4 regions of the Lentzea sp. NPDC020367 genome follow, and region 3 is predicted to be linked to each of the others. Evidence: riboswitches for the same ligand, from Rfam matches in the RefSeq annotation. Region 3 holds a riboswitch; each other region holds the start of a gene.
The links. A riboswitch is a leader RNA that binds a small molecule or an ion and turns the genes downstream of it on or off. The one in region 3 is predicted to bind cobalamin.
Positions count from the first base shown of each region.

Region 1: linked by a shared signal. The riboswitch ahead of ACH413_RS03450 (hypothetical protein) and the one ahead of metE (5-methyltetrahydropteroyltriglutamate--homocysteine S-methyltransferase) in region 3 are both predicted to bind cobalamin.
Region 2: linked by a shared signal. The riboswitch ahead of ACH413_RS42965 (iron ABC transporter permease) and the one ahead of metE (5-methyltetrahydropteroyltriglutamate--homocysteine S-methyltransferase) in region 3 are both predicted to bind cobalamin.
Region 4: linked by a shared signal. The riboswitch ahead of cobN (cobaltochelatase subunit CobN) and the one ahead of metE (5-methyltetrahydropteroyltriglutamate--homocysteine S-methyltransferase) in region 3 are both predicted to bind cobalamin.

Region 1 covers NZ_JBIRVV010000001.1:774,625-778,960, reverse strand. The annotation lists gene ACH413_RS03450 (hypothetical protein) at 1-1,815, opposite strand, end outside; cobalamin riboswitch at 1,899-2,040, opposite strand; cobalamin riboswitch at 2,111-2,237, shown strand; gene ACH413_RS03445 (prenyltransferase/squalene oxidase repeat-containing protein) at 2,270-3,271, shown strand; gene ACH413_RS03440 (ribonucleotide-diphosphate reductase subunit beta) at 3,326-4,336, opposite strand, start outside.
Region 2 covers NZ_JBIRVV010000020.1:34,258-38,593, reverse strand. The annotation lists gene ACH413_RS42975 (ABC transporter substrate-binding protein) at 1-691, opposite strand, end outside; gene ACH413_RS42970 (ABC transporter ATP-binding protein) at 688-1,428, opposite strand; gene ACH413_RS42965 (iron ABC transporter permease) at 1,428-2,450, opposite strand; cobalamin riboswitch at 2,483-2,615, opposite strand; gene ACH413_RS42960 (YciI family protein) at 2,710-3,129, shown strand; gene ACH413_RS42955 (3-isopropylmalate dehydrogenase) at 3,201-4,238, opposite strand.
Region 3 covers NZ_JBIRVV010000001.1:190,674-195,009, forward strand. The annotation lists gene metE (5-methyltetrahydropteroyltriglutamate--homocysteine S-methyltransferase) at 1-2,039, opposite strand, end outside; cobalamin riboswitch at 2,147-2,352, opposite strand; gene ACH413_RS00930 (TetR/AcrR family transcriptional regulator) at 2,351-2,911, opposite strand; gene ACH413_RS00935 (enoyl-CoA hydratase/isomerase family protein) at 2,986-3,726, shown strand; gene ACH413_RS00940 (AMP-binding protein) at 3,719-4,336, shown strand, end outside.
Region 4 covers NZ_JBIRVV010000006.1:261,795-266,130, forward strand. The annotation lists gene ACH413_RS26425 (precorrin-2 C(20)-methyltransferase) at 1-553, opposite strand, end outside; gene ACH413_RS26430 (precorrin-8X methylmutase) at 550-1,170, opposite strand; gene ACH413_RS26435 (hypothetical protein) at 1,167-2,147, opposite strand; cobalamin riboswitch at 2,156-2,291, shown strand; gene cobN (cobaltochelatase subunit CobN) at 2,326-4,336, shown strand, end outside.

The sequences.
Region 1 (4,336 bases), 580 kb from region 3:
CTCGATCGCCTGGCCGGGGTCGGCGACGGTGGCGAGCACCGCCCAGGTGTGGCGGCGGACGGAGTCCTCGGAGTCCGCGAACGAACCGGTGTCGGTGAACAGGCCGTCCGCGCCCCGCAGTGCCGCCAAGTCGGCGCGCAACCGGTTCGCGAGGTCGTCGGACTTCTGGAACTGGGCCAGGACCACGAGCTTCGCGAGCGGTTCGGCGTAGGCGGCGTCGCCGGTCTCCTGCCCGGCGCCGTGCGCGTAGGCGTTGATCGCGTCCGGTGTCAGCAGAAACTCCGAGGCCTTCTTCGCGGCTTCCTGCTGCTCGCCCAGCGCGTGCAGGGCCAGCACCAGGTCCGCGGTCGCGTCGTAGTCGACGTAGGTCCTGTCGTTCTCGGTGACCTCGACGTGGTCGCCGCGCACGAGCTTGTCGGCCAGGTAGGCGCCGAGCTTCGCGGCGGACGTCGTCGCGGCCGGTTGGACGGTCTTCGGCGCCGGGGCGGGCTGGCGGACCACGGCCTTCGGCTTGGTCGTCGGCGCGGGCGCCTGAACGGTCGTGGTCTTGGTGTGCACGGGTGGTGGCGTGGTCGTGGTGCCCTGTGCCGCCGTGGTCGTCGTCGGGGTGCTGCTCGCCGTCGTGGTGGTCGGGGTCGGCTCGGGCACGTCGCCCTTGGCCAGCGCGTACAACCCGATCTGCGACAACCCGAGCGAGGCCTGCGCACTCGCCCTGATCCACGTGTCGATGCCGGAGATGCCGCCGGTGCGCGCCGCCTGGTACGAGGCCGGGTTGTACGCGATCGCACCGATCTGCCCGGCCAGCGCGGTACCCGCGTCGGACGCGCCGGCCTGCGCGGACTTCAGGAACTCGACGCCCCTGGCGACCTCAGGACCCGCGCCGCCCGCGTCCGCGAGCGCCTGCACGATCAGGCCGGTGCTGTTGGTGTTCGGCGCCTCGGTCCCGACACCACCACCCCAGCCACCACCGGCGGATTGGTTGTTCTTCAACCACGTCACGGTCCTCGCGATCGGCTCGTCGAGCCCGGTCGCCCCAGCGCGCTTCGCCGCGAGCATGGCCGACAGCGCGAGGCCCGTCGCGTCACCGTCCGGCGACGACGAGCCGTCCGCCTTCCCCTCGTCACACGAGGACACCTTGAGGCCCTCAGGTCCCTGGACGTACCCGAAGAAGATCCGGAAGTAGCCCTCGGAACACTGCTGCGTCACCATCTTGTCGATGGCGGGCTGGTCGTTCTCCCCCGCCACGGCCAGTCCGATCACGGCGAGGGACTGGCCGAACATGTTGGCGTTGTTGTTCACCATGTCCGCCCACTCGGGGTTCTTCGAGTAGTCGCTGACCCGGCCGGCGTCGACTCCCGAGCGCCGGATCGCCGCCTTCGTCTCGGCGACCATGTCGTGGCCGTCGAAGGCACGCGGATCACGGCCGGAGATCTGGGCGGCGAGCAGGGTCTTGGCCACCGCGCCGCCGACGATGATCTGGTCGAAGCCCTGGCCTGGAGCGAGGCCGTCCCAGGTGAAGTAGTCGGTGGCGTGTCCCTGGTCGTCCAGGAACTTCATGATCGGCTCGGCGAGCGCGCCGTCGCCCGAGGCGTGCATCGCGAAGACCAGGTCGAGCATCAGACCGTGGTCGGGCAGGTCGCCGCCGAGCGGGTTCTCCAGGGTGCCGTCGGGTCGCAGCTGGTGGGAGAGCCACACGGAGCTGGAGTGGGCGGCGTCGCGATCTCCCGCGGCGGCCGCGGTTCCGGCGATCGTCGTGGCGATCAGGCCCGCGCCGACGGCGAACGCCAGTGCGGCCAGGCTCCTGCGCCGGGTCATTTCTCTCCCCCTCCTCGTGCTGCTCGAGGAGAGGAGACGGCGCGGGGCGCCGGCAGCCACCCCTGCGTTTCGCGACAGCGGTCGGTCCGTTCACCCCGCCCGGATGGTGACCCGACTCGCCACTGGAAACAGTGGCCCACGGTTGCGCGACAGTGCCGGATTCCGACCGGCTTCCCCGTCACGGGCGAGGTATGAAGTTGTCGAGCCGAGCGAGGTTAACACCTGGAAACCGCTGTTCGGCACCGCCTTCGGGGTCGGAGGCGAGCGTCACATCCGTACCCGGTACGAGGCCTTGCGCGGCATGAGAACCTGTTGGGCGTTCAGCGCGACGCGGGGGAAGTCCGGTGAGAATCCGGCGCTGTCCCGCAACGGTGTGCCCTCCGCGGCAAGCCCGGTCACCCGCATCGCGCGGTGTTCACCAACTCCTGTCGTGGAAGTGCGGGAAAGGGTTCTCATGAGACGTCTGGTGCTCGCTGCTGTCCTGATGCTGGGCATTGGCACCGCTGTCACCCCCGCGGTGGCGGCCACGCACAACAAGTCCGACGCCGCTGCGGGCTGGCTCGCCCGGCAACTGGTCGACGGCGAACGGTTCGAGGCCGACTTCGGCGGTCAGAAGTTCCCGGACCAGGGCCTGACGATCGACGCGATCTTCGCGTTCGCCGCCGCCCGTTCCTCGGACACCAACGCCGAGAAGGCCATCACGTGGCTGGCGAAGCCGGAGATCACCACCGGGTACGTCGGTTCCGGCACCGAGGCCTACGCGGGCGCGCACGCCAAGCTGTTGCTGGCGGCGAAGGTGCGGCACAAGAACGGCAACGCGTTCGGCGGTGTCGACCTGGAAGCCGGTCTGCGTGGCCTGCTCGCGCCGTCGGGCAGGTTCTCCGACCGCTCGGACTTCGGTGACTTCTCCAACGCCTTCACCCAGTCCCTGGCGCTGCTGGCCCTCGAGCGCACGCCAGGTGGCACGCCCGCGTCGGCCAAGGCCTTCCTCGCCGGAACCCAGTGCCCCGACGGGGGTTTCCCGCTGAACTTCGGCCAGACCCCGTGCGCCAGCGACGTGGACTCGACCGCCTTGGTCGTGCAGGCGTTGCGCGCCACCGGTGACAACGTCAACGCCGCCGAAGGCACCACGTGGCTCGCGTCGAAGCAGAACGCCGACGGCGGTTTCTCCGTCGGCACCAACGCTTCCAACGCGAACAGCACCGGCCTGGCCGCGCAGGCGCTGGCCGGTCACCGCCCGGCCGCCGCGACGCAGGCACGGCAGTTCCTGCGTTCGCTCGCGGTCGGCTGCTCGGGTGCCGCAGCGGACCGAGGCGCGATCGCCTACGACGCAACGGGATTCGACCAGGCGACCGCTCCGCGTGCCACGGCCCAGGCGGTGCTCGGCCTGACCGGCGTCAAGCTCGCGAACCTCGACGGCGGCGGCAACCCCGCCGCGCCGACGCTCGCCTGCTGACGAAGCGGTGCCCCTGACCGGAGTTCCCGGCCAGGGGCACCGCACCGGCACGACTCAGAAGTCCTCGTCGAACGCCACCGTGCCGGTCACGCCGACCTGGTAGGCCGAGACCCGGCGCTCGAAGAAGTTCGACAGCTCCTGCACGTCCTGCAGCTCCATGAACGCGAACGGGTTCTTGGAACCGTAGATCGGCTCGATTCCGAGCACCTGCAGCCGCCGGTCCGCGACATGCTCCAAATAGGACCGCATGTCCGCCACCGACATGCCGGCGACGCCTCCACCGAGCAGGTCCTCCGCGAACTGCACCTCGGCGTCGACGGCCTCGCGCAGCATCTGCTTGACCTCCTCGTACAAGGAGTCGTCGAACAGGTCCGGCTCCTCGCGGCGCACGGTGTCCACGACGTCGAACGCGAACGCCATGTGCATCGACTCGTCGCGGAACACCCAGTTGGTGCCCGACGCGAGGCCGTTCAGCAGCCCGCGCGACCGCAGGAAGTAGACGTAGGCGAAGGCGCCGTAGAAGAACAGGCCCTCGATGCACGCCGCGAAGCAGATCAGGTTGAGCAGGAACGACCTGCGGTCCTCCCGCGTCTCCAGCTGCTTGAGGTTCGAGATCGAGTCGATCCACTTGTAGCAGAACTCGGCCTTGGCGCGGATCGACGGAATCGTCTCGACGGCGGCGAACGCCTCGATCCGGTCGTTCTCGTCGGGCAGGTAGGTGTCGAGCAGCGTCAGGTAGAACTGGACGTGCACGGCCTCCTCGAACAGCTGCCGCGACAGGTAGAGCCGGGCCTCCGGCGCGTTCACGTGCTCGTAGAGGTTCAGCACGAGGTTGTTCGCGACGATCGTGTCACCGGTCGCGAAGAACGCGACGAGCCGGTTGACCAGGTGCCGCTCGGCCTCCGACAGCTTGTTCAGGTCGGCGAGGTCCGAGTGCAGGTCGACCTCCTCGACCGTCCACGTGTTCTTGATGGCGTCGCGGAAGCGCTCGTAGAACAACGGGTACCGCATGGGCCGCAGGGTGAGGTCCATGCCGGGGTCGAGCAGGGCGTTCTGACGGGCGGT
Region 2 (4,336 bases), on a different contig from region 3:
CCTTGGCAATCACATCCTGAGGCGCAGCGTTCTTCCCGGACGTGAACGGCTGATCCTGCCCGCTGTCGTACAGGAACACCTTCGGCCGAGGCTTCCCCTCCATCAACTTCCCGGCACGAGAGATCTGCTCCTGGTACCCCGCAACCAGCTCCTCAGCCTTGGCCTCGACCCGAAAAATCTTCCCCAGGTTGCGAAGATCCGTGTAAAGCGCATCCAACGCAGGCATGATCCCGCGCTGCTTCCCCACCCCGTTCCGGCAGGCCTCGGTCAGCTGGTACGTCCCGATCCCCAAAGCCTTCAACGAGTCCGGCGTGAACCCGGTGCTCTCACTGAACCCGTAGTTCCACCCGGCGAACACCAGATCCGCGTTGACCCCCTGCACGACCTCCTTGGAGATCTTGTCCGACAGGTGCTTCACACTGCCGAACTCGGCCTTCCAGGGCGAGGTCCGCACGTCGACGGTGTCGACACCGGAGACCACGTAGCCGGCCATCCGATCCTTCAACCCCAGAGCGAACATCAACTCGGTGATCCCGGTGTCGTTGGTGACCACTTTGGACGGAATCTTGTCGAACGTGACCTGCTGACCGCAGTTGGTGACGGTCACCGGGTCGGACGCGGAGGTGTCCTGGGCGACCGTGGCACCGCAGCCGGAAACCAACAGCACAGCGGCAAGGACAACGGTTCTCAAGGGGTGACCTCCTGGTCGAACAGGAGCTGGGGAACTCCCGTGGTCGGATGCCGCACGACGTGCGCGGTGACGTGGAAAACCTTGGCGATCAGCTCGGGGACCAACACCTCGACCGGTGTGCCGGACGCAACGATCCGCCCTTCGTCCAACACGTAAAGGCGGTCACAAAAAGATGCGGCGAGGTTCAGATCGTGCAGAACCGTCAGCACCGTGATCCCCAGCCCACGCGTGAGCCGGAGAACGTCGAGCTGATGGCGAATGTCGAGATGGTTCGTGGGCTCGTCCAGCACGAGCACCCGCGGCTCCTGGGCGATCGCACGGGCGATGAGCACGCGCTGGCGCTCACCACCGGACAAACTGAGGAAGCTGCGCGAAGCGAGATGCGAAACGTCCACAGTGGCCAATGCCTCGGCCACCACCCGGACATCACGCGAAGGATCGCGGTCGTGCGGCAGCCGGCCCATCTCCACGACCTCGGTGACCGTGAAGTCGAACTCGACCTGCGACTCCTGCGTCAACGCCGCGAGGTGGCGGGCGACATCGTGTCGTTTGTGGACGTTCAAGCCGTCGAGCAGCACAGTTCCGGCGTCCGGCTTCAACGCCCGGTACACGCAGCGCAGCGTCGTGGACTTGCCGCTGCCGTTCGGGCCCACGATGCCGACGACCTCGCGAGAGGCGTGCAAAGAAACGTCGGAGATGATGTTCCGGACAGCGACGTCGTGCAGCTCGACGCGCATCAGCGGCCTCCGAAGACGTAGGACTTGCGACGCATCAGGAAGATGAAGCAAGGCACGCCGAGTGCGGCCGTGATGACGCCGAGCGGGAGTTCCTCCGGCGCCGCGAGCATCCGCGCGGCCACGTCCACCCAGACCAGGAACGACGCTCCGGCCAGCGGTGCGAGCGCCAGGACCTTGCGGTGGTCGGCGCCCACGACCATGCGCGTCAGGTGCGGCAGCATCAGTCCGACGAACCCGACGGCACCGCTGACCGCCACCAGCACACCGGTCATGGCCGCGGTGACGACGAACAGGTGCGTGCGGAACCGGTTGACCGCCACGCCGAGCGTGGTCGCGGTCTCGTCGCCCATCGCCAGCGCGTTGAGCTGCCGCGCCTTGGTCGCCAGGTAGACGATGCCGGCCGCGGTCACCACGGCGGCGACGGGCAGCGACTGCCAGTTCGCCCCGCCGAGGCTGCCGAGCAACCAGAACATCGCGGCCCGCGCCGCCTCACCGCGCGGTGCCTGGAACACCAGCAGCATCGCCACGGCGGAGAACCCGTACGCGAGCGCCGTCCCGGTCAACACGAGCCGCAACGGTGTGAGCCCTCGGCTCGTGCGTGCGGTGATGTAGACCAGGGCGGTAGCGCCAAGACCGGTCAGGAACGCTCCCACCGACAACGCGTAGACGCCGAGACCGGACAGGATGCCGAGCGTCGCCACCGCCGTCGCGCCCACGCTCGCGCCCGACGAGATGCCGAGCACGTAAGGGTCGGCCAACGCGTTGCGCACCATCGCCTGAATCGCGACGCCGACCGTGCTCAGGCCGGCGCCGACGACGGCCGCGAGCAGAACGCGGGGAAGCCGGATGTCCCAGACGATGTGGTACTGCCCGGCGAGGTCGGCGGGGATCGTGCCGCCGGTCAGCGCCGCCCACAGCAGTTCGAGCGTGAGGCCGAACGGAACGGAGACGGGGCCGAGCGCGACGCCCGCGACGAGACTGACGGCGAGCACGCCGACGAGCACGCTGATCTTGGAGAGCACTGGGTCCTTCCCGCAGTCCACGGCGGAGTCGGAACTTCTCGGTCACCGTGAGCGGGTGTTCGGGCTCGTCTCCTGATCAGGAGACCTACCGTTGCGGGTCAGCGCCGGACTTCGACCGGTCTTCCCCCACGCACGACTGAGGCGACCCTACCTGCGGAAACAGAAAGTTCGAAAATTTTCGGGTGTGATGTCGATCCGGCCCACGGCCCGTTCGACCTGTGGACGTCACCGAGAAAGACACCGAGCGAGGAGATCCACCGTGAAGTACATCCTGATCATGCGCGCCACCGACGAGGGCTTCGCCAACATGGGCGAGGTCGACTTCGACAAGATGCTGGAGACGGTCGGCGCGTTCAACGAGGAGCTGATCCGCGCCGGTGTGCTGCTGGCCGCCGAGGGTCTCTCCGAGCCGTCCGAGGGCGTCGTCGTGGACTACTCCGCCGAGCCGCCGGTCGTCACGGACGGCCCGTACGGCGAGACCAAGGAGCTGTTCAACGGCTTCTACCTGCTCAACGTCTCGTCGAAGGAAGAAGCGATCGAGTGGGCCAAGCGCATGCCGCTGGCAGGCCCGGGGTTCAAGACCGAGATCCGGCGCGTGCCGACGATCGACGAGTTCCCGCAGGACAACGAGTGGATCAAGAAGGAGCGCGCGTGGCGTGAGGCCAACGGCCAGCTCTGATCGACGCGCGGAAACGCCGAAGCCCGGCCGGAGAAATCCGGCCGGGCTTCAAAACGTCGAGCGGATGAACCTCAGCCAGTGCGGACGTTCGACGACACGAGTGCCGCGAGACGATCGCCGATGGCGTAGGTGGCCCCAGGCGACTGGTGGTCCCTGGTAGCGAGATCAAAGGCCACGGAGGCCTCGATCCGGCGGGCCGACTCGTGCTCGCCGAGGTGGTCGAGCAGCAGCGCGACCGACAGCACGGCGGCCGTCGGGTCCGCGATGCCCTGGCCCGCGATGTCCGGCGCCGAACCGTGCACCGGCTCGAACATCGACGGGTTGCGACGGGTCACGTCCATGTTTCCCGACGCGGCCAGGCCGATGCCACCCGTGACGGCGGCGGCGAGGTCGGTCAGGATGTCGCCGAACAGGTTGTCGGTGACGATCACGTCGTAACGGCCCGGGTCGGTGACCATGTGAATGGTCGCCGCGTCCACGTGCTGGTAGGCCACGGTGACGTCCGGGTGCTGCAGCGAGACCTCCTCCACGACGCGCGACCACAACGAGCCGGCGTGCGTGAGGACGTTCGTCTTGTGCACCAAGGTCAGGTGCCGGCGCTGACGGTTCGACGCACGCGCGAAGGCGTCCCGGACCACGCGCTCGACGCCGAACGAGGTGTTCAGCGAGACCTCGGTGGCGATCTCGTGCGGCGTGTCCTTGCGGAGCAGGCCGCCGTTGCCCGCGTACGGGCCTTCCGTGCCCTCGCGGACCACCACCATGTCGATCTCCGGCGGGTCCGCGAGCGGGCTGCGGACACCGGGGTAGAGACGAGCCGGGCGGAGGTTCACGTGGTGGTCGAGTTCGAAGCGCAGCCTCAGAAGCAGGCCCCGCTCCAGAATTCCGCTCGGCACCGACGGGTCGCCCACCGCGCCGAGCAGGATCGCGTCGTGCTGGCGAAGCTCTCCCAGCACCGACTCGGGCAACAACTCTCCCGTGGCGTGCCAGCGCGCCGCGCCGAGGTCGTAGCGAGTGATCTCGGCCGCCGGAACGACCTCTCCGAGGACCTTCAGGGCCTCAGCGATGACCTCGGGCCCGATCCCGTCTCCTGGGATCACTGCGAGCCGCATCCACACACCTCCCAGGTGTCAGTCCCCAATTGGTGGGACTACTTTCCTTCGCGAAAGGCTACCGGCATCCAGGCCGCCCGCCGCATGCCGGACACCCC
Region 3 (4,336 bases):
TGGATGTCGTAGACGCCGGGACCGATGCCGCGCGGGAACTCCAGGCCCTCCAGGATCTCCATCTTGGACCGCGCGGCCTCGATCGTCGTGACGTCGGCGTCGAGGTCGGAGATCGCGCCGAGCACCTCGCCGAACTCCGAGTAGCACAGGTGGGTGTGGATCTGGGTGCCCGGCGTCGCGCCCGCGGTGGCGAGCCGGAACGCGCCGACCGACCACTCCAGGTACGCCGGTTGGTCCTTCCGGCGCAACGGAAGCAGTTCGCGCAACGCCGGTTCGTCGACCTGCACCACCCGGATCCCGGCGGCCTCCAGGTCGCGGATCTCGTCGCGCAACGCCAGCGCCACCTGAGCCGCGGTGTCGGCCAGCGGCTGGTCGTCGCGGACGAACGACCACGCGAGGATCGTCACCGGACCGGTCAGCATTCCCTTGACCGGCTTGGACGTCAGCGACTGCGCGTAGGTGCTCCACGGCACCGTCATCGGCTTCGGCCGGGACACGTCACCGTGGATGATCGGCGGCCGCACGCACCGCGACCCGTACGACTGCACCCACGCGAACTGCGTGCTGGCGAAGCCTTCCAGGTGCTCGGCGAAGTACTGGACCATGTCGTTGCGCTCGGGTTCGCCGTGCACCAGCACGTCCAGGCCGATGTCCTCCTGCAGATCGATCACGCGACCGATCTCGTCCCGCATCCGCTGCTCGTACTCGTCCTCGGTGATCTCACCGCTGCGCACGGCCGCGCGCGCCTTGCGGATGTCGCCGGTCTGCGGGAACGACCCGATCGTCGTGGTCGCGAGCGGCGGCAACCCGAGCCGGGCCTGCTGGGCGGCGGCTCGGTCCTCGTACGGCGCCCGGAGACTGTGCTCCGGCCGCAACGACTCGATGCGCGCCCGGACGTGGTCGTCGCGGCGCGGGCTGGGCACCTGGCGCTTCGCCTCGTCGGCCCAGGCGCCGTCGGCCCCGCCGCGCAAAGCCCTGCCCAGCACCACGATCTCGCGGACCTTCTGCCGCGCGAACGCGAGCCGCGCCTGCACGTCCGGCTCCAGGTCCTCGGCGTCCAGGTCGTACGGCACGTGCAGCAGCGTGGAGGACGACGACACGACGACCTCGTTCGCGAAGCCCAGCAACGTCGCGGCCTTCGCCAGCGCGGCGTGCAGGTCGGTGCGCCACACGTTGCGTCCGTCGACCAGGCCGGCCACCAGGATCTTGTCGCGCAACGCGGGGATCGCGACCGACGTGTCCGGTGCGCTGACCAGGTCGATGCCGATCGCCTCGACCTGCGACTCGGCCAGGATCGGCAGCGCCTCGCCGAGGTCGCCGTAGTAGCCGGTGACCAGGAGCTTCGGCCGGCCGGGCAGTCCGCTGAGCGTTCGGTACGCGCGGCGCAACGCGTTCAGGTCGGCCGGGGTGCGGTCGGCGGCGAACGCCGGTTCGTCGATCTGCACCCACTCGACGCCCTCGACGCGCAGGCGGCCGAGCAGTTCGACGTACGCCTCCAGCAGGCGGTCGAGCAGCGCCAGCGGTTCGAAGCCGGGCACCGTGCTCTTGGCCAGCAACAGGTACGTCACCGGGCCGAGCAGCACCGGCCGGGTCGTGACGCCGAGTTCGAGCGCCTCGCGGTACTCGGCGATCGGCTTGTCGCAGGCGAGCCGGAACTCGGTGTCCGGGCCCAGTTCCGGCACCAGGTAGTGGTAGTTCGTGTCGAACCACTTCGTCAGTTCCAGGGCCGCGGCGCCGTCGCGGCCTCGTGCCGCCGCGAAGTAGGTGTCCAGTTCGGACAGTCCGAGGTCGCGGAACCGCTGCGGGATCGCGTCGAACAGCAACGACGTGTCGAGCACCTGGTCGTAGAACGAGAAGGTGTTCGACGGAACGGAGTCCAGTTCGGACAGTTCGGCCCAGGTCTGCGCCCTGAGCTGCCTCGCCGTCTCCCGGAGGGCGGCCTCGTCGATCTTCCCGGCCCAGTACTGCTCGACCGCGCGCTTCAGTTCGCGCTTCGGTCCGATTCGGGGATAACCAAAGACAGTGCTGCCGATGGTCACAAGCTCTCTCCTCGCGAGCGTGCGGAAGCACCGGAGACACGCGAGCAGGACGGCACGCAGCCGCGCCCGTCAGCCCGCCCGAGAGGCTCCGGAGCACCGCGCACCGGGTCGGCGCGCGGACCGGCGGCAGGTCTTCGGACTCGTGGGCGTGTTGCTCGCTCCTACCGGCCGTCGCTTCCCAGATCTGGCAGACCCAGTGCTTCTGACGGCTTTCGTTCCCACTCACCGCTGCGGGGCAGTCCCGGACTCGCACCGGGTTCCCTTTTGCTCCACCCGGAACGAGCCCGGGTGAACCGCTGGCAGCACCGACCCTAGCGGGCCGCGCCGAGCATGCCCAGCGCCATAGCCGCGTACTGAATGGTGAGATCACTCAACTTGACCGGCCCCGCAGGGGAGTACCACCGGGAGACGCCGCTGCACATCTCCAGCAACGCGAGCCGCGCGACGCTCGGATCGGCGACCGTCAGCTTGCGCGCCTTCACGCCGTCGTCGATCGCGTCCTGCCAGAAGCGCTCGTAGCGGTCGCGCAACGCCACGATCTCTTCGCGGCGCTCGCCGGTCAGCGCGCGCATCTCGCCGTCCACCACCGCCGTCTCGCGCGGCTTCTCGGCGTGCGCCCGCACGTGCATCTTGACCAACGAGACGAGACGGTCCGTCTCGTCACCGGTGATCTGCTCGGCCTTGCCGATCAGCTCGGTCAGGCTCGTGCGCATGATCTCGACCAGCAGGTCTTCCTTGGTGCCCATGTAGTGGTAGAGCGTCGCCGACGACAGCCCGGCGGCCTGCGCGAGGTCGCGGATGCCGGTGCCGTGGAAGCCGCGCTCGGCGAACAACCGCACGGCCGCCTCGCGGACCCGTTCCTCCGTCGTCATGCTGCCTCCCTTGACCGGCCCGACTCGCTCACTCTAGCGTCAGGCCCGATCGATCGATCGATCGAAGGGGAGAGATGACCGTCGACTACTCCTGTGCCGAGGGCATCGCGCAGGTGCACCTGAACCGTCCGGAACGGCTCAACGCCGTGGTCCCGGCGCTGGTCGAGGACCTGCTGGCCGCGTTCGCACGGGCGCGCGAGGACCAGGCGCGGGTGATCGTGCTGGCGGGCCGCGGCAAGTCGTTCTGCGCCGGCCACGACCTGAAGGAGCCGGTGCCGGTCGAGACCGAGGAGCAGACGCGGGCCCGGTTGGAGCGCATCCAGGACGTGACTCGCGCGATCCGCGACTTCCCCGGCATCGTGATCGCGGCGGTCCACGGCTACGCGCTGGGCGCGGGCGCCGAGTTCGCGCTGGGCTGCGACCTGGTCGTGGCGCAGACCAGCGCGCAGTTCGGATTTCCCGAGGTCGGCGTCGGGCTCAGCGTGACCGGCGGGATCTCCAGCCTGCTGCCTCGGATCGTCGGTTTGGCGCGTGCCAAGGAGATGCTCCTGCTCGGCGAACGGATCCACCCTCCGCGCGCGTACGAGCTGGGGCTGATCAACTCCTACGCGCTGAACCACGAGAAGCACGCGATGAAGCTCGCGCGCCGCATCGCCGCCCAGCCGCCGGTCGCCGCCGGGCTCGCGAAACGGGCGCTCGACCTGGGCCTGGACTCGACGCTGGAGCAGGCGATGGCGACTGAGGTCGACCACGCGATCGTCACGAGCCTGTCCGGCGAGGGGGACGAGCCGCGGGAGGAGTTCGGCCGTGGCTGACCTCATCGGCGCGCTGCGGACGGCCGTGACGCGGTGGCCGGACAAGACCGCGTGGACGTTCGATCCCGGCGGCTCGTTCACCTTCGCCGAGATCGACGCGCTGTCGGACGGGTACGCGCAGGCGTTGCGGGACAAGGGGATCCGCGCGGGCGACCGGGTCGCGATCATGCTGCGCAACGTGCCGGAGTTCCCGCTGGTGTGGTTCGCGCTGATCAAGCTCGGTGCCACGGCCGTGCCGCTCAACGTCAAGTACCGCTCGGTCGACGCCTCGCACGTGCTGACCACCTCGGAAGCGGTTGCCGTGGTCAGCACCGAGGAGTTCCGGCCGCTGCTCGCTGATCACTTGGTGCACTACGTCGAAGAGCTGGAGCCTGTCGAAGGGTTCGTGCAGGGCGAGGTGTCCGCGCCGGTCAGCCTGCAGTTCACCTCGGGCACCACGGGGAAGCCGAAAGCGTGCGTGCTGTCGCACACCTACTGGCTGACGCTCGGTGGCAGTCTGGTCGAGCACTTCCCGCAGCTGAACTCCGACGACGTGATGCTGACAGCGCAACCGTTCCACTACATCGATCCACAGTGGAACGTCGTCGCGGCACTGCTGGCGGGCGCGCAT
Region 4 (4,336 bases), on a different contig from region 3:
CCAGCTTGAGGATCGCGGCGCTGTCGGTGTCGGCGAGCCTGGTCGCGAGCTCGGCGGGCGGCAACGTGCCCGGCAGGATCGTGAGCACCTCGTCGCGTTCCACGAGCGGAGTGCCGAGCACTGCTGAAGCACCGCTGACGGACGTGACGCCGGGGACCACTTCCCACTCGTACCGGTCGGCCAGGCGTTTGTGCATGTGCATGTAGGAGCCGTAGAAGAACGGGTCCCCGGCGGCCAGCACGACGACGTCGCGGCCGGCGTCGAGGTGCGCGGCCAGCTTGGCGGCGGCCTCCTCGTAGAAGGCGTCGATCTCGCCCTGGTAGTCGTCCGTGTCCTCGGTGGTGACCGGGTAGACGAGCTGTTCCACGATCTGCGGGTTCGGATCGTCCTGGCTGCGGAAGTACTGGGCCGCAATGGTCTTCGCGACCGACTTGCCGTGCCGGGCGCTGTGGAACGCCACCACGTCGGCTTCGTTGATGAGTCGCGCGGCCTTGACCGTCACGAGTTCCGGGTCGCCGGGACCCAGGCCGACGCCGTAGAGCTTGCCCGTCATTCTTCCTCGCTCGCGATCGCGTTGATGGCCGCCGCCGTCATGGCACTGCCGCCGCGCCGGCCGCGCACCACGAGGTGCTCCAGATCCGTTGCGGCCAAAGCTTCCTTGGACTCCGCCGCCCCGATGAACCCGACCGGGATGCCCAGTACCGCGGCGGGTCGCGGAGCTCCGGCGGCGATCAGGTCGAGGAGGTGGAACAACGCCGTGGGGGCGTTGCCGATCGCGATCACCGCGCCGTCGAACCGGTCCGCGAGCAGTTCGAGCGCGGCGGCGCTGCGCGTGTTGCCGATCTCCTGGGCTCGCGTGGGGGTGCGCGGATCTCCCAGGTAGCAAAGGACTTCGTTGTCCTTGGGCAGGCGGCGGCGGGTCACGCCGGACGCGACCATGTTGGCATCGCACAGGATCGGCGCGCCCGCCCGCAGTGCCGCACGGGCGTCGCGGACGACGTTCGGCGAGAAGGCGACGTCGGTCGGCAGATCGGTCATGCCGCACGCGTGGATCATGCGGACGACGACTTTCGCGACGTCGCCGGGGAACCTGGTGAGGTCCGACTCCGCGCGAATGGTGGCGAAGGACTGGCGGTAGATCTCCGCCCCGTCCTTGATGTACTGCGTCAACGGATCTCCTCGTAGCCGTCGCCGGTCGCGACGAACTCGGTCACATCGCCTGCGGGACGACCGCAGCGGCGGGCACAGCCTGACCAGTGAACGGGGCGGTCGTGCGGGGTTCCGAGCCAGGCTCGCGCGTCAGCTCGCACGTCGGAGAGCGACTTCGCGCAGCCCGGGCGGCCGGTGCAGGCGCTGACGCCGTGCCACGGGGAGGCCGGGTCGGTGATCAGGCCGGTGGTGTCGGTGCCTTCGGGGACGACCAGGCTGCGCCACGGGGTCAGGCGGAGGGCGACGCCGGGGAGCTGGTGAGCGTCGAGCCGGCCGAGCGGCACGCCTGGCGTCAAAGGTGAAGGTGCGACAGGCGTCACAGCCGGGGTGATGCGCGGGGCGTCGGTGGCACCGAAGTGAGCGGTGATCTTTCGCACACCGTCGTCCACTTCGGACAGGCGCCAGGCCTGGCCGCGGAGCTGCTGGAAGAGGCGGGCGGCGGTCACCACCGCGTCGACGGGGTCGGTGACGCGGACGCCGGTGTCGCGACCGGCGAGCAGAAGCACGTCGTTGACCAGGCCGAAGTCCCCTCCCAACCCGCTCACCGAGGCCCCGACCGTCACCAGGAACCTGCCCGGCAGATCCGCCAGCGCCGGGTCCGCGCACAGGGCCGTGTCGATCGCGTCGACCAGTGCCTGGTTGTCCTCCAGCGGTGCCGCGATGATGTTGCGGATCCGCTCGTGCGACGCGGAGGGCAGGAGCCCGGCCGCGGTCAGTCGCGTGCCCAGTTCCACGCCGTCCGCCAGGCCCCTGATCTGGAGGTTCGCCCGGGAGGTCAGCTCGATCGAGCCGGAACCCAGTTCGAGCGCGGCGAGGCGCACGACGTCCCACTGAGCAGCGGAAAGAGTGCCGCCGGGTACCCGGATGCGCGCCAGCCCGCCGTCGGCCGCGGCGTGCAGCTCGACGGCGCCGGGGCAGGCGTCCGGGTGACTACGCATAGGTCGGACTGTAACCCGCCGGTTAGGGTGAGCCCGAACGACGAAGCGCAGGAGGAAGCCGGTGTGAATCCGGCGCGGTCCCGCCACTGTGACCAGCGAACACCGCTGGGAGTCAGGAACTCCGCTTCGCCAGTCACCCGCATTTTGGGGCGAGGACCCCACGAGGGATGGAGCCTGCGTGATCCTGCTGCTGTCGACCTCCGACACCGACCTGCTGTCGGCGCGTGCGAGCGGTGCCGAGTACCGGCTCGGCAACCCCGCGCGACTCACGACCGACGACCTGCCCGTGCTCGTCGACGGCGTGGACCTGGTCCTCGTGCGCATCCTCGGCGGCCGCCGGATGTGGGAGGAAGGCCTCGACTGGCTGCTGGCCGGCGGGCTGCCCGTGGTGGTGCTCGGCGGTGAGATGCAGCCCGACGCGGCGCTGATGGAGCTGTCGACGGTGCCCGGTGGCGTGTGCGCCGAGGCGCACCTCTACCTCGCGCACGGCGGTCCGGCGAACCTCACCGAGCTGCACAAGTTCCTGTCGGACACCGTGCTGCTGACCGGCCACGGCTTCGAGGCCCCCGCCGCCACCCCCACGTGGGGTGTGCTGGAGCGCGAGGGAACGCCAGAAGGTCCGACGGTCGCGGTGCTCTACTACCGGGCGCACCACGTGGCCGGGAACACGGCGTTCGTGCACGCCCTGTGCGACGCGATCGAGGCCAAGGGCGGCAAGCCCCTGCCGGTCTTCTGCTCCTCGCTGCGCACCGCCGAACCCGAGCTGCTCGACACCCTCAGGCAGGCCGACGCGCTCGTCGTAACGGTGCTCGCGGCGGGTGGCACGAACCCCGCGAAGGCCTCGGCGGGTGGCGACGACGACGCGTGGGACGTCGGCGCGCTGGCCGCGCTCGACGTGCCGATCCTGCAGGGGTTGTGCCTCACGTCGAGCCGCGACTCGTGGGACGAGAACGACGACGGACTGTCTCCTTTGGACACCGCGACCCAGGTCGCGATCCCCGAGTTCGACGGCCGGATCATCACGGTTCCGTTCTCCTTCAAGGAGATCGACGAGGACGGGCTGACCGTCTACGTGGCCGACCCGGAACGGGCGCTGCGCGTCGCGGGCATCGCGGTCCGGCACGGCAGGCTGCGGCACATCCCGGTGGCCGAGCGCAGGATCGCGGTGATGCTGTCGGCGTACCCGACCAAGCACTCCCGCATCGGCAACGCGGTCGGCCTGGACACGCCGGCGTCGACCGTGCGGCTGCTGAAGGCCATGCAGGAGCACGGTTACGACATCGGTGACGCGCTGCCGGGCGTGCAGGAGCTGGACGGCGACGCGTTGATCCACGCGTTGATCGCGGCCGGTGGCCAGGACGCGGACTGGCTGACGCAGGAGCAGTTCGAGAGCAACCCCGTGCGCATCGCCGCGGCGGACTACCGGGAGTTCTACGAGACGCTGCCCGAAGACTTCCGCGAGTCGATGCAGGAGCACTGGGGCGAGGCACCGGGCACGCTCTTCGTCGACCACTCCAAGTCCAAGGACGGCGAGATCGTGCTGGCCGCGTTGCGGTCCAACAACGTCGTCGTGATCGTGCAGCCGCCGCGCGGGTTCGGCGAGAACCCCATCGCGATCTACCACGACCCGGACCTGCCGCCGTCGCACCACTACCTCGCGGCGTACCGGTGGATCGAGTCGAACTTCGGCGCGGACGCGGTCGTGCACGTCGGCAAGCACGGCAACCTGGAGTGGTTGCCGGGCAAGACCGTCGGCATGTCGGCGTCCTGCGGCACGGACGCGGCGCTCGGCGACCTGCCGCTGGTCTACCCGTTCCTCGTCAACGACCCCGGTGAGGGCACGCAGGCCAAGCGGCGCGCGCACGCCACGCTGGTCGACCACCTCGTCCCGCCGATGGCCCGCGCCGACAGCTACGGCGACATCGCGCGCCTGGAGCAGTTGCTCGACGAGTACGGCAACATCTCCGCGATGGACCCGGCGAAGGTGCCGGCGATCCGCGCGCAGATCTGGACGCTGATCCAGGCCGCCAAGCTCGACCACGACCTCGGCCTGGAGGACCGGCCGCACGACGCGGAGTTCGACGAGTTCATCCTGCACGTCGACGGCTGGCTGTGCGAGGTCAAGGACGTCCAGATCCGCGACGGTCTGCACGTCCTCGGCGAGGCGCCGACCGGCAGCGTCCGCGTCA